3 regions of the Streptomyces sp. NPDC006624 genome follow, and region 2 is predicted to be linked to each of the others. Evidence: riboswitches for the same ligand, from Rfam matches in the RefSeq annotation. Region 2 holds a riboswitch; each other region holds the start of a gene.

Region 1 (3,848 bases), on a different contig from region 2:
CGAACTCCTTCGACTTCTGGGCCATGCCCTCCTCGATCTCCGTTCGGGTGCCGCCGTGTTCCCGGCGGATGTCCTGCGAGATCTTCATGCTGCAGAACTTGGGACCGCACATCGAGCAGAAGTGAGCCGTCTTGGCGGGCTCCGCCGGCAGGGTCTCGTCGTGGAACTCCCGTGCCGTGTCAGGGTCGAGGGCGAGGTTGAACTGGTCCTCCCACCGGAACTCGAACCGGGCGTCCGACAGTGCGTCGTCCCACTCCTGGGCACCCGGGTGCCCCTTGGCGAGGTCGGCTGCGTGGGCGGCGATCTTGTAGGTGATGACGCCGGTCTTGACGTCGTCACGGTTCGGCAGACCCAGGTGCTCCTTGGGCGTGACGTAACACAGCATCGCCGTGCCCCACCAGGCGATCATCGCGGCGCCGATGCCGGAGGTGATGTGGTCGTACGCCGGAGCGACGTCCGTGGTCAGCGGGCCGAGCGTATAGAACGGGGCTTCATCGCAGATCTCCTGCTGAAGGTCGATGTTCTCCTTGATCTTGTGCATCGGGACGTGGCCCGGGCCCTCGATCATGGTCTGTACGTGGAAACGCTTCGCGATCCGGTTGAGTTCCCCGAGCGTCCTCAACTCGGCGAACTGCGCCTCGTCGTTGGCGTCCGCGATCGACCCGGGCCGCAGACCGTCGCCGAGGGAATACGTGACGTCGTACGCGGCGAGGATCTCGCAGAGCTCCTCGAAGTTCTCGTACAGGAACGACTCCTTGTGGTGCGCGAGGCACCAGGCGGCCATGATCGAGCCGCCGCGGGAGACGATGCCGGTCTTGCGGTTGGCGGTGAGCGGCACGTACGCCAGGCGCACCCCGGCATGGACCGTCATGTAGTCCACGCCCTGCTCGGCCTGTTCGATGACGGTGTCCTTGTAGATCTCCCAGGTCAGCTCCTCGGCCCGGCCGTCGACCTTCTCCAGGGCCTGGTAGAGCGGCACCGTTCCGATGGGGACGGGGGAGTTGCGCAGGACCCACTCGCGCGTGGTGTGGATGTTGCGGCCGGTGGACAGATCCATGACCGTGTCGGCGCCCCAGCGGGTCGCCCAGGTCATCTTCTCGACCTCCTCCTCGATGGAGGACGTCACGGCCGAGTTGCCGATGTTGGCGTTGACCTTCACCAGGAACCGCTTGCCGATGATCATCGGCTCGATCTCGGGGTGGTTGACGTTGGCCGGGAGCACCGCCCGGCCCGCCGCGATCTCGTCGCGGACCACCTCGGGCGCCACGTTCTCCCGGAGGGCCACGTACTCCATCTCGGGCGTGATCTCGCCGCGGCGGGCGTACGCGAGCTGGGTGACGGCCTTGCCGTCCCGGCTGCGGCGCGGCTGGCGCGGCCGTCCGGGGAAGACGGCGTCGAGGTTGCGCAGGCCGCCCCGGGGCGCGGTGTGCTTGATGCCGTCGTCCTCGGGACGGACGGGACGGCCCGCGTACTCCTCGGTGTCACCGCGGGCGATGATCCAGTTCTCGCGCAGCGGCGGCAGGCCCCTGCGCACGTCGGTCTCGACGAGTGGATCGGTGTACGGGCCGGAGGTGTCGTACAGCGTGACCGACTGCCCGTTGGTGAGGTGCACCTGGCGGACCGGCACCCGCAGGTCGGGGCGGGTGCCCTCGACGTATGCCTTGTGCCAGCCGATGGACTTCCCGGCCTCCTCGGACTGGGTGTCCTGAACGGAGGCAGGCGTGCGTACGTCCTTGTTGGTCATGAGACCTACTCCCTACGCCGGCATTACCCGGTAACAGGTTCGGCGGTCGACGCAGCGGTATCCGTCTGCCGACGTTCCGTGTGAAACATCACTCGACTTCGGTGATGTTTCATGTGAAACATCGCTGGGACGGAGGTCAGCGCCCTCTCAGCCCGGTGCTCCGAGCTCCCGCGTGTACAAAAGGTGCCTCCACGCTAGCGGCAATCTTGGCGCGGTGAACAGAGGGCCCCCGTCGTTCTTGCGATGATCGGTCGGTGACCACGACGAACCGACCTCCGTACCCACCGCCCGAACCGCCCCGCGGATCCGGCGCCGGAAACGGCAACGGCCCCGGAGGCGGCCCTGATGCCGCGGCCGGGGGCGGGCACTCGCCTGCCCGGGGGCAGCGGTCCGTGCCCGGTGCGCGTTTCGGCACCGGCCCTGAGCGTGGCTCCGGTGCTTCCGGCGGGTACTCCTCGGGTCCCACCAGTGGCTACGGACCCGGCGGCGGCCAGGGAGCCGGGCCGGGAGACGGTCACGGTGCCGGTCCGGCCGGTGGACAGGGCTACGGCCCCGGGGCCAGGCACGGTGGTGGTCCTGTGGGCAGACAGGGTCCCGGGGACGCGCACGGCGCCGGCCCCGGGCCCGGGCGGGGTCCCGGGGGCGGACAGGGGCACGGCGACGACGTCCACGGGCACGGCTCGGTTGTCGGGCCGGGACACGGGCACGGCTCCGGTGACGGGCCAGGACACGGACACGGCCCCGGTGACGGGCCAGGACACGGACACGGCCCCGGTGACGGGCCAGGACACGGACACGGCCCCGGTGACGGGCCAGGGCACGGCCGCGGCGGTGACGGACATGGTCATGGCGGCGGTGACGGACACGGTCCCGGCCCGGGGGGCCCCTCGCCCGGCGGCGGCCACGGGCACTCGCACAGTCACAGCCACGGTCCGGCGGCCCCCGTCTCCACGCACCTGCGCAAGGTGATCGCGGCGATCCTGATTCCCTTCGCCGCCGCGGTCCTGGTCGGTCTCGCCGTGCTGTGGCCGGGCGGTGCCCCGCCGCACGAGCGCACGGGCGTCGGATTCGACCGGCAGACCCAGCAAGCCACGGTCACCAAGGTCGTGGAGGTGAGCTGTCAGGAGGCCGGCGCCCAGGGCGTCCCGCCGACCGGTGACACCTCCACCGCCGAGGGGTCCTCCGCGGTGCAGCAGGAGAACGGCGACTGCAAGCGGGCCACGATCCGGATCGACAGCGGCAAGGACAAGGGCCGTACGTTCACCGAGATCGTCCAGCCCGACCAGTCCCGCCAGCTGCACGAGGGCCAGGAGGTCGTGGTCGCCTACGAGCCCTCCGCGCCCAAGGAACTGCAGTACTCGGTCACCGACGTCAACCGCCGTCTGCCTCTGACGGTGCTGGCCGGCATCTTCGCGCTCGCCGTCGTGGCGGTCGGACGGCTGCGTGGGCTGATGGCGCTGATCTCCCTGGCCATCAGCTTCCTGCTGCTGAACTTCTTCATCCTGCCCGCGATCCTGCAGGGCTCGAATCCGCTGGTCGTGGCGGTGGTGGGCGCGAGCGCCATCATGCTCATCGCCCTGTACATGTGTCACGGCCTGTCCGCCAGAACCTCCGTGGCGGTACTGGGCACCCTCATCTCGCTGTTGCTGATCGGCCTGCTCGGCTCGGTGTTCATCGACTGGGCCGCGCTCACCGGCAACACCGACGACAACACCGGTCTGATCCACGGCCTGTACCCGACGATCGACATGAGCGGTCTGCTGCTCGCCGGCATCATCATCGGCTCGCTCGGTGTCCTCGACGACGTCACGGTCACGCAGACGTCGGCGGTCTGGGAGCTGCACGAGGCCAACCCGTCGATGGGCTGGCGCGGGCTCTACCGGGCGGGCATCCGGATCGGCCGCGACCACATCGCCTCGGTCGTCAACACGCTCGTCCTCGCCTACGCGGGTGCCGCGCTGCCGCTGCTGCTGCTGTTCTCCATCGCGCAGAGCGGGGTGGGCACGGTCGCCAACAGCGAGCTGGTCGCCGAGGAGATCGTGCGCACGCTGGTCGGTTCGATCGGCCTGGTCGCGTCGGTGCCGGTCACCACGGCGCTGGCGGC
Region 2 (3,848 bases):
CCGCACCAGCACGGCGAGCGGCAGCACCAGCAGCACGACGGCGGTGACGAGCACCCCGCCGAGCAGCGCCCACTGCCCGGGGCCGCGCGGCCGGCGCGCGGTCGTGGACGCGTCCACCAGGCGCAGCGCGGTCTCCCGCCGCCGTACGGTCCAGGCGTGCAGGGCGAGGATCGCGCCGACCGCGGCGAACTGGATCAGCGTCAGCACGGCCGCCGTGGACAGGTCGAAGATCTCCGACGTCTGCCGGTAGATCTCCACCTCCAGGGTCGAGAAGGTGGGTCCGCCGAGGATCTGGACGACGCCGAAGGAGGTGAAGGTGAACAGGAAGACCATGAGCGCGGCGGCGGCCACGGCAGGGGCGAGGGCCGGCAGGGTCACCTGCCGCCACGCCCTCAGCGGTGAGGCGCCGAGCATCCGCGCGGCCTCCTCCTGCCGCGGGTCGAGCTGCGCCCACAGGCCGCCGACCGTCCGGACGACGACCGCGTAGTTGAAGAAGACGTGCGCGAGCAGGATCGCCCAGACGGTGGTGTCCAGCCGTACGCCCCACAGCTCGTCGAGCAGCCCGCCGCGCCCGACCAGCGCCAGGAACGCCGTACCGACGACGACCGTCGGCAGCACGAACGGCACGGTCACCACCGCCCGCAGCACCTGCTTGCCCCGGAAGTCGAAGCGCGCGAACACGTACGCGCCGGGGAGCGCGATCAGCAGCGTGAGCGCGGTGGAGACGAGCGCCTGCCAGGTGGTGAACCACAGGACGTGCCGGACGCCGGACTGCGCCAGCACCTCCCCCAGCCGCCCGAGCTGCCACGCCCCGTCGGTCTTCAGCCCGCGCGCGACGATCGCGGCGACGGGGTAGGCGAAGAAGACCGCGAAGAACGCGACGGGCACGGCCAGCAGGCCGAACCGCGCCGCCGCGCCCCGCGCCCGGCCGGTCACTTGAGTACGAGCGACGTCCACGACTTGACCCACTCGTCCCGGTGCTCGGCGATCCTCGCCGGGGCCATGGTCTCGGGATCCTTCGCCTGCGGCCCGTACGTCACGAACTCCGGCGGCACCTGTGCGCCCTCGCGCACGGGGTAGACGAACATGTTGAGCGGCATGTCGTTCTGGAACTTCTCGCTGATCAGGAAGTCGAGGAGCGCCTTGCCGCCCTCGCTGTTCTTCGCGTTGCTCAGCAGCCCGGCGTACTCGACCTGCCGGAAGCAGGTGCCCTCGGCGACCCCGGTCGGGGCCGCGCTCGGCTTCGGGTCGGCGAAGACGACCTCGGCGGGCGGTGAGGAGGCGTACGACACGACGAGCGGCCGGTCGCCCTTGGCCTTCTTCCCGGCGGCCGAACCGGAGAACTCCTCGTTGTAGGCCTGCTCCCAGCCGTCGACGACCTTCACGCCGTTGGCCTTGAGCTTCTTCCAGTAGCCCTGCCAGCCGTCGTCGCCGTACCGCGCGGCGGTGCCGAGCAGGAAGCCGAGGCCGGGCGAGGACGAGGAGGCGTTCTCCGTGACGAGCAGGTTCCTGTACGCGGGCTTGACGAGGTCGTCGAAGCTCTTCGGCGGCTCGAGATCCCGGTCGGCGAAGTACTTCTTGTCGTAGTTGACGCAGATGTCGCCGGTGTCGACGGGCGTGACCCGGTGCTTGTCCTGGTCGGCCCGGTACTCGGCCTTGATCCGCTCCGAGCCCTTCGCCTCGTACGGCTGGAACAGGCCGTTGTCGAGGGCGCGGGAGAGCAGGGTGTTGTCGACGCCGAAGAGGACGTCGCCCTGCGGGTTGTCCTTGGTGAGGATGGCCTTGTTCACGGCCTGCCCGGCGTCGCCGTCCTTGAGGACGTCGACCTGGTAGCCGGACTGCTTCTCGAAGGCCGCGATGACGTCCTCGGACGCGGCCCACGAGTCGTGGCTGACGAGCGTGACGGTCTTGGAGCCGCCGGATTCCTGGCCGCTGCCGGACGAGCCGCACGCGGCGAGCGTGCCGGCCAGACCGAGCCCGGCGACCGCCGCCGTCAGCCGCGTTCTGTTGATGCTCACTTCATTCCTCCTGGGGTGACCAGGAGAAGACGCGGCCCCGCCCGGGACTTTCCGTGGTCCCGGGCAGGGCGCAACAGCTCGAGTGGTGACCGATCTCCCTACCCAGAATGACCTGGGCCAGGTTCGGAGGGTCTGCGGCCGTGTGCCGCACTCTCAGCGCTGTGGCGCTCCCCTGTCGGAATATGCAGATGTTCTTACGCCGGTCAGACTACCGTTCGGTGGCCGCGAGCTGACCACACGCCCCGTCGATCTCCTGACCACGGGTGTCCCGGATCGTCACCGGCACACCATGGGCGGCGATGGCCTCGACGAACGCCTTCTCGTCCTCGGGCCGGGAGGCGGTCCACTTCGAGCCGGGCGTCGGGTTCAGCGGGATGAGGTTGACGTGCACGGGCCTGCCCTTGAGCAGCCGCCCGAGCCGGTCACCGCGCCACGCCTGGTCGTTGATGTCGCGGATCAGCGCGTACTCGATCGACAGCCGCCGTCCGGACCTGGCGCTGTACTCGAAGCCGGCGTCGAGCACCTCGCGCACCTTCCACCGCGTGTTCACCGGGACGAGGGTGTCGCGCAGCTCGTCGTCGGGGGCGTGCAGCGAGATGGCGAGACGGCACTTGAAGCCCTCGTCTGAGAACCGGTGGATGGCCGGGACGAGCCCGACCGTCGAGACGGTGATCCCGCGCTGCGAGAGCCCCAGCCCGTCGGGCTCGGGGTCGGTGAGCCGCCGGATGGCGCCGACGACCCGGTTGTAGTTCGCCAGCGGCTCGCCCATGCCCATGAACACGATGTTGCTGAGCCGCGCGGGACCGCCGGGGACCTCCCCGTCCCTGAGGGCCCGCATCCCGTCCACGATCTGGTGCACGATCTCGGCGGTGGACAGGTTCCGGTCCAGTCCCGCCTGCCCGGTCGCGCAGAACGGGCAGTTCATCCCGCACCCGGCCTGCGAGCTGATGCACATGGTCACCCGGTCCGGGTAGCGCATCAGCACGGACTCCACGAGCGTCCCGTCGAACAGGCGCCACAGCGTCTTGCGCGTGGTGCCCTGGTCGGTCGACAGATGCCGCACGACGGTCATCAGCTCGGGCAGCAGCGCCTCCTGCAGCCGGCCGCGCGACTGGGCGGGGATGTCCGTCCACTGCTCCGGATCGTGCGCGTACCGCGCGAAGTAGTGCTGCGACAGCTGCTTGGCGCGAAACGGCTTCTCCCCGACCGCGGCAACGGCCTCCTTGCGCTCGGCAGGAGTGAGATCGGCGAGATGCCGCGGCGGCTTCTTGGCTCCGCGGGGGGCGACGAATGTGAGTTCTCCGGGCTTAGGCATGGCCGTACCAGTGTCGCAGATCGATTCAGGTGACCCGCGGCCCCGGCCGGCGGAACCCCTGAGGTACGCCCCGCCTACTTCCCCGCAGCCTCCAGCCGGTCCTTGAGGAGCCGCTCGTTGCGCGGGAGTTCCTTGCGGATCTGCGGGCGTACGACGAGGGGGACGAGGACCTTGCCCATGCCGTGGCCCTCGAAGTCGATGTCGATCGTGACGTGGGAGCGGCGGCCCTCGTCGAAGGGCTCGACCTCGCCGTGCACCAGTGCCCGGACCGGGCCGTCCACGCCGCGCATGCCCCAGCTGTGCGGCGGGTCGTACTCGGTGATCTCCATGGTCTGCGGCATGACCCGGCGTCCCATGTGCCGGGTGACGCGGACCCGGGTGCCGACGCCGACGGGCCCTTCGTCGAGGCGCTCCGCGGACACGGCGCTCAGCTGCCACTCCGGCATGCGCGAGGTGTCCGTGACGTACTCGTAGACGTCCTCGGGGCGGCAGTCGACATCGATGGTCTCTCTGAT
Region 3 (3,848 bases), on a different contig from region 2:
GCGATCCGCGCGTCGATGCGGTACCGGCCGTCGAGCACCTGCCCGACCAAGGGGTCCTGAAGGGTCGTGTCCACGCAGGCGAGTGTACGAGTCACCGCCGACACCCCGGTCCCGCCGCCGGAATTCGGGGCGGGACTGCAGCCGACCTGTGACGTGCCCGGCGACCGCCTACCGGAAGGCGGGCCGCTCCGGATCCAGGACGGCCATGCCCTCCGCGGGAGAGGACGCCTGGGCGAAATGCCGCCGCGGGATGCGCCCGGCCCGGTACGCCAGCCGGCCCGCCTCCACGGCGTGCCGCATCGCGTCGGCCATCAGCACCGGCTCCTGCGCCCGCGTCACCGCCGAGGCGAGCATCACCCCCGCGCACCCCAGCTCCATCGCCAGCGCCGCGTCCGACGCCGTCCCGGCCCCCGCGTCCAGGATCACCGGCACGCGCGCGTGCTCGACGATCAGCTGGAAGTTGTGCGGGTTGCGGATGCCGAGCCCCGAGCCGATCGGCGAGCCCAGCGGCATGATCGCCGCGCAGCCGGCGTCCTCCAGCTTCCGCGCCAGCACCGGGTCGTCGTTGGTGTACGGCAGGACCGTGAAACCGTCGTCCACCAGCGTCTCGGCCGCGTCCAGCAGCTCGATCGGATCCGGCAGCAGCGTGCGCTCGTCGGCGATGACCTCCAGCTTGATCAGGTCCGTGCCGAGCGCCTCGCGCGCGAGGCGGGCGGTCAGGACGGCCTCGCCGGCGGTGAAGCAGCCCGCCGTGTTGGGCAGCACCCGGATGCCGAGCCGGTCGAGGACCGACAGCACCGAGCCGTGCACGGAGGCGTCCACGCGGCGCATCGCGACCGTCGTCAGCTCCGTGCCGGAGGCCACCAGCGACCGTTCCAGCACGTCGAGGCTGGGTGCCCCGCCCGTACCCATGATCAGGCGGGACGTGAAGGACGTGCCACCGAGGACAAACGGATCGTCGGCCATGGTCAGCCTCCTTGGACGGCGGTGAGGACTTCCACGCGGTCCCCTTCGGACAGGGGCGTGGCGGGCCACTGCGCGCGCGGGACGACGGTTTCGTTGAGGGCGGCGGCCACCCCGGAGGGCGAGGCGGTGAGCGACCTCACGACGGTGTCGAGAGCGGTGCCGGGCCGGACGTCCCGGGGCTCCCCGTTGACGGAGATGTTCATACGGGCTGCTCCGTGAGTGCGGTGGCGCCGAAGCGCCGCGGGGTGAAGGGCCGGGCCTCCTCGGGCAGTTCGCCCGTGACCAGGGCGTGCGCCAGGGCGTCGCCGGTGACCGGCGTGAGCAGGACGCCGTTGCGGTAGTGCCCGGTGGCCAGCAGCAGGCCGTCCAGATCGGTCGGGCCGAGCAGCGGGGCGTTGTCCGGGGAGCCGGGCCGCAGTCCGGCCCGGGTCTCGGTGAGCGGCAGCTCGGTGATGCCCGGGACCAGCTCGTGCGCGTCGCGCAGCAGCTCGTAGACGCCGCCGGCGGTCACGGTGGTGTCCCAGCCCAGTTCCTCGGTGGTCGCCCCGATCACCAGCTCGCCGCTCTCGCGCGGCACCAGGTAGACGTGGCTGCCGCGCACCACCGCGCGCACGGTCCGGCTCAGGAACGGCCCGTGCCGCCGCGGCATGGTCAGCCGCACGACCTGCCCCTTCACCGGCCGCACGGGCGGCAGCACCTCCTGAGGGACGCCCGCGAGCCTGCCGCTCAGGCTGCCCCCGGCCAGCACGACGCGTCCGGCGGCCAGCTCGGTCCCGGCGCTCGTGACGGCGCCCGTGGCCCGGTCCCGTACGACGGTGAGCCGCTCCGCCCACTCCCGGTGGACCACCACGCCCGCCCGCTCGCACGCCTCGACCAGGGCCGTGGCCAGCCGCCGCGGGTCGATCTGGTGGTCGCCGTCGACCCGCAGCCCGCCGCGCACGCCGGGCGCGAGCATCGGCTCAAGACGGCGGCACTCCCGCCCCGACAGCCACTGCGACTCCAGCCCCGACTGCTGCTGCAGCGCGTGCAGTTCACGCAGATGGGCCCGGTCGTCGGCGTCCAGGGCCACGGCGAGCGTGCCGCAGCGGCGGTAGCCGAGGTCGCGGCCGGTCAGCTCCGCCAGCTCCGCGGCGAAGTCCGGGTAGCGGCGGGCGGAGGCCAGATTCAGACCGAGCAGGGTCTGCTCGCCGTAGTGCAGTTCCGTGACGGCGGCCAGCATCCCGGCCGCCACCTGGGCGGCGCCGCCGCCCGGCTCCGGGTCCAGCACGGCCGTTGCGAGCCCGCGCTGCGCGGCCCGCCAGGCCGTGACCAGGCCGATGATCCCGCCCCCGATGACGAGGACGTCTGAGGTCGGCGTACGCGACATGGGCGTCCAGCCCCTCCCTTCGCCGGCATGACCCGGATCAGGTTCGTACGGTCGGAGGCCGCCAGCCTCCCTCTCAGCCCGGTGCGTCCGGGCTCCCGCGAGTGCTCTACGTTGGCCACCCTAGCCCGCCCCGGTACACCGCAGTAAGGGAGCCTCGCCCATGGCCCGATCGCTCGACGGTCTCGTCCTCGCCCCGGTCGCCGACCAGGCCCCGGGCCAGGTCGGGACCCGCACCCGGTTCGCCTACCACGAGCAGGACGGGCGGATCTGGGCCGACTACGCGGGCGGTGACGTCGTACGCGGGCATCTGGTGGGTATCCGGGAAGGTGACAGGCTGGATTTCCGGTACGTCCAGCTCAAGCGGGACGGGTCCACCTCCTCGGGGCACTGCGTGTCGACGGTCGTGGAGCTGCCCGACGGGCGGGTGCGGCTGGAGGAGACCTGGGAGTGGGAGTCCCAGCAGGGCAGCGGGACGAGCATTGTGGAGCAGGTCACGGCGCACGAGCACTGACTGACGGAGTGTCAGTTGTCTATGGTGATCAGGTGAGCGAGCAGACGCAGGAACCAGGGTCCTCCGCGCCGCGGCGCGTGGTCGTGGCGGGCGCGGGCATGGCCGGGGTGCAGACCGCGGTCGCCCTGCGCGAACGGGGCTTCGCCGGCGACGTGGTCCTGATCGGCGCCGAGTCCCACCAGCCCTACGACCGGCCGCCGTTGTCCAAGGCCGTCCTGCTCGGCAAGTCCGAGGGCTCCGCCTTCGACGTCGACTTCGCGGCCCTCGGCATCGAACTGCGGCTGGGCAGCGAGGTGCTGGGCCTGCGCCCCGGCGACCACGAGCTGGACACCCGCGACGGGCCCGTGCCCTACGACGTCCTGGTCGCCGCCACCGGGGCCGAGCCGGTCCGGCTGCCCGGCTCCGAGGACATGCCGGGCGTGCACCTGCTGCGCACCCTGGACGACGCCCAGCGGCTGCGGCCGGTGCTCGCCGCGCAGGGCGGCATCGTGGTCGTCGGGGCGGGCTGGATCGGCGCGGAGTTCGCCACGGCCGCCCGGGAGGCGGGCTGCGCGGTGACCGTCGTGGAGGCCGCCGGCCGGCCGCTGGCCGGGGCGCTGCCCGCCGAGGTCGCGGCCCCGATGGCCGGCTGGTACGCCGACGCGGGCGCGGTGCTGCGGACGCACGCGCGCGTGGAGCGCGTCGAGCCCGGCGCGGTGTACCTGGACGACGGCTCGCGGCTGCCCGCGGACGCGGTCGTCGTCGGCATCGGCGCCCGTCCCGCGACGGGCTGGCTGGCCGGGTCCGGTGTCGAGCTGGGCGCGCACGGCGAGATCGTGGCCGACGAGCACCTGCGCGCGTCCGTGCCGGACGTGTACGCGGTCGGCGACTGCGCCTCCTTCCCCTCGGGCCGCTACGGCGAGCGCCTGCTGGTGCACCACTGGGACAACGCCCTGCAGGGGCCGCGCACGGTCGCCGTGAACATCGCGGGCCGGGCCACCGGGGAGACCCCGGCGGTCTACGACC

What was found. A riboswitch is a leader RNA that binds a small molecule or an ion and turns the genes downstream of it on or off. The one in region 2 is predicted to bind thiamine pyrophosphate.
Region 1: it holds a riboswitch for thiamine pyrophosphate, as region 2 does, so the genes downstream of both, thiC (phosphomethylpyrimidine synthase ThiC) here and ABZY20_RS18785 (thiamine ABC transporter substrate-binding protein) in region 2, are expected to answer to the same signal.
Region 3: it holds a riboswitch for thiamine pyrophosphate, as region 2 does, so the genes downstream of both, thiO (glycine oxidase ThiO) here and ABZY20_RS18785 (thiamine ABC transporter substrate-binding protein) in region 2, are expected to answer to the same signal.

The regions. Positions count from the first base shown of each region.
Region 1 covers NZ_JBEXOM010000007.1:165,615-169,462, reverse strand. The annotation lists gene thiC (phosphomethylpyrimidine synthase ThiC) at 1-1,744, opposite strand, end outside; TPP riboswitch at 1,737-1,926, opposite strand; gene ABZY20_RS15975 (YibE/F family protein) at 2,710-3,848, shown strand, end outside.
Region 2 covers NZ_JBEXOM010000009.1:119,095-122,942, forward strand. The annotation lists gene ABZY20_RS18780 (iron ABC transporter permease) at 1-957, opposite strand, end outside; gene ABZY20_RS18785 (thiamine ABC transporter substrate-binding protein) at 933-2,018, opposite strand; TPP riboswitch at 2,096-2,202, opposite strand; gene rlmN (23S rRNA (adenine(2503)-C(2))-methyltransferase RlmN) at 2,227-3,333, opposite strand; gene ABZY20_RS18795 (SRPBCC family protein) at 3,408-3,848, opposite strand, start outside.
Region 3 covers NZ_JBEXOM010000001.1:387,980-391,827, forward strand. The annotation lists gene pknB (Stk1 family PASTA domain-containing Ser/Thr kinase) at 1-74, opposite strand, end outside; gene ABZY20_RS01765 (thiazole synthase) at 169-966, opposite strand; gene thiS (sulfur carrier protein ThiS) at 969-1,169, opposite strand; gene thiO (glycine oxidase ThiO) at 1,166-2,332, opposite strand; TPP riboswitch at 2,330-2,441, opposite strand; gene ABZY20_RS01780 (hypothetical protein) at 2,493-2,843, shown strand; gene ABZY20_RS01785 (FAD-dependent oxidoreductase) at 2,876-3,848, shown strand, end outside.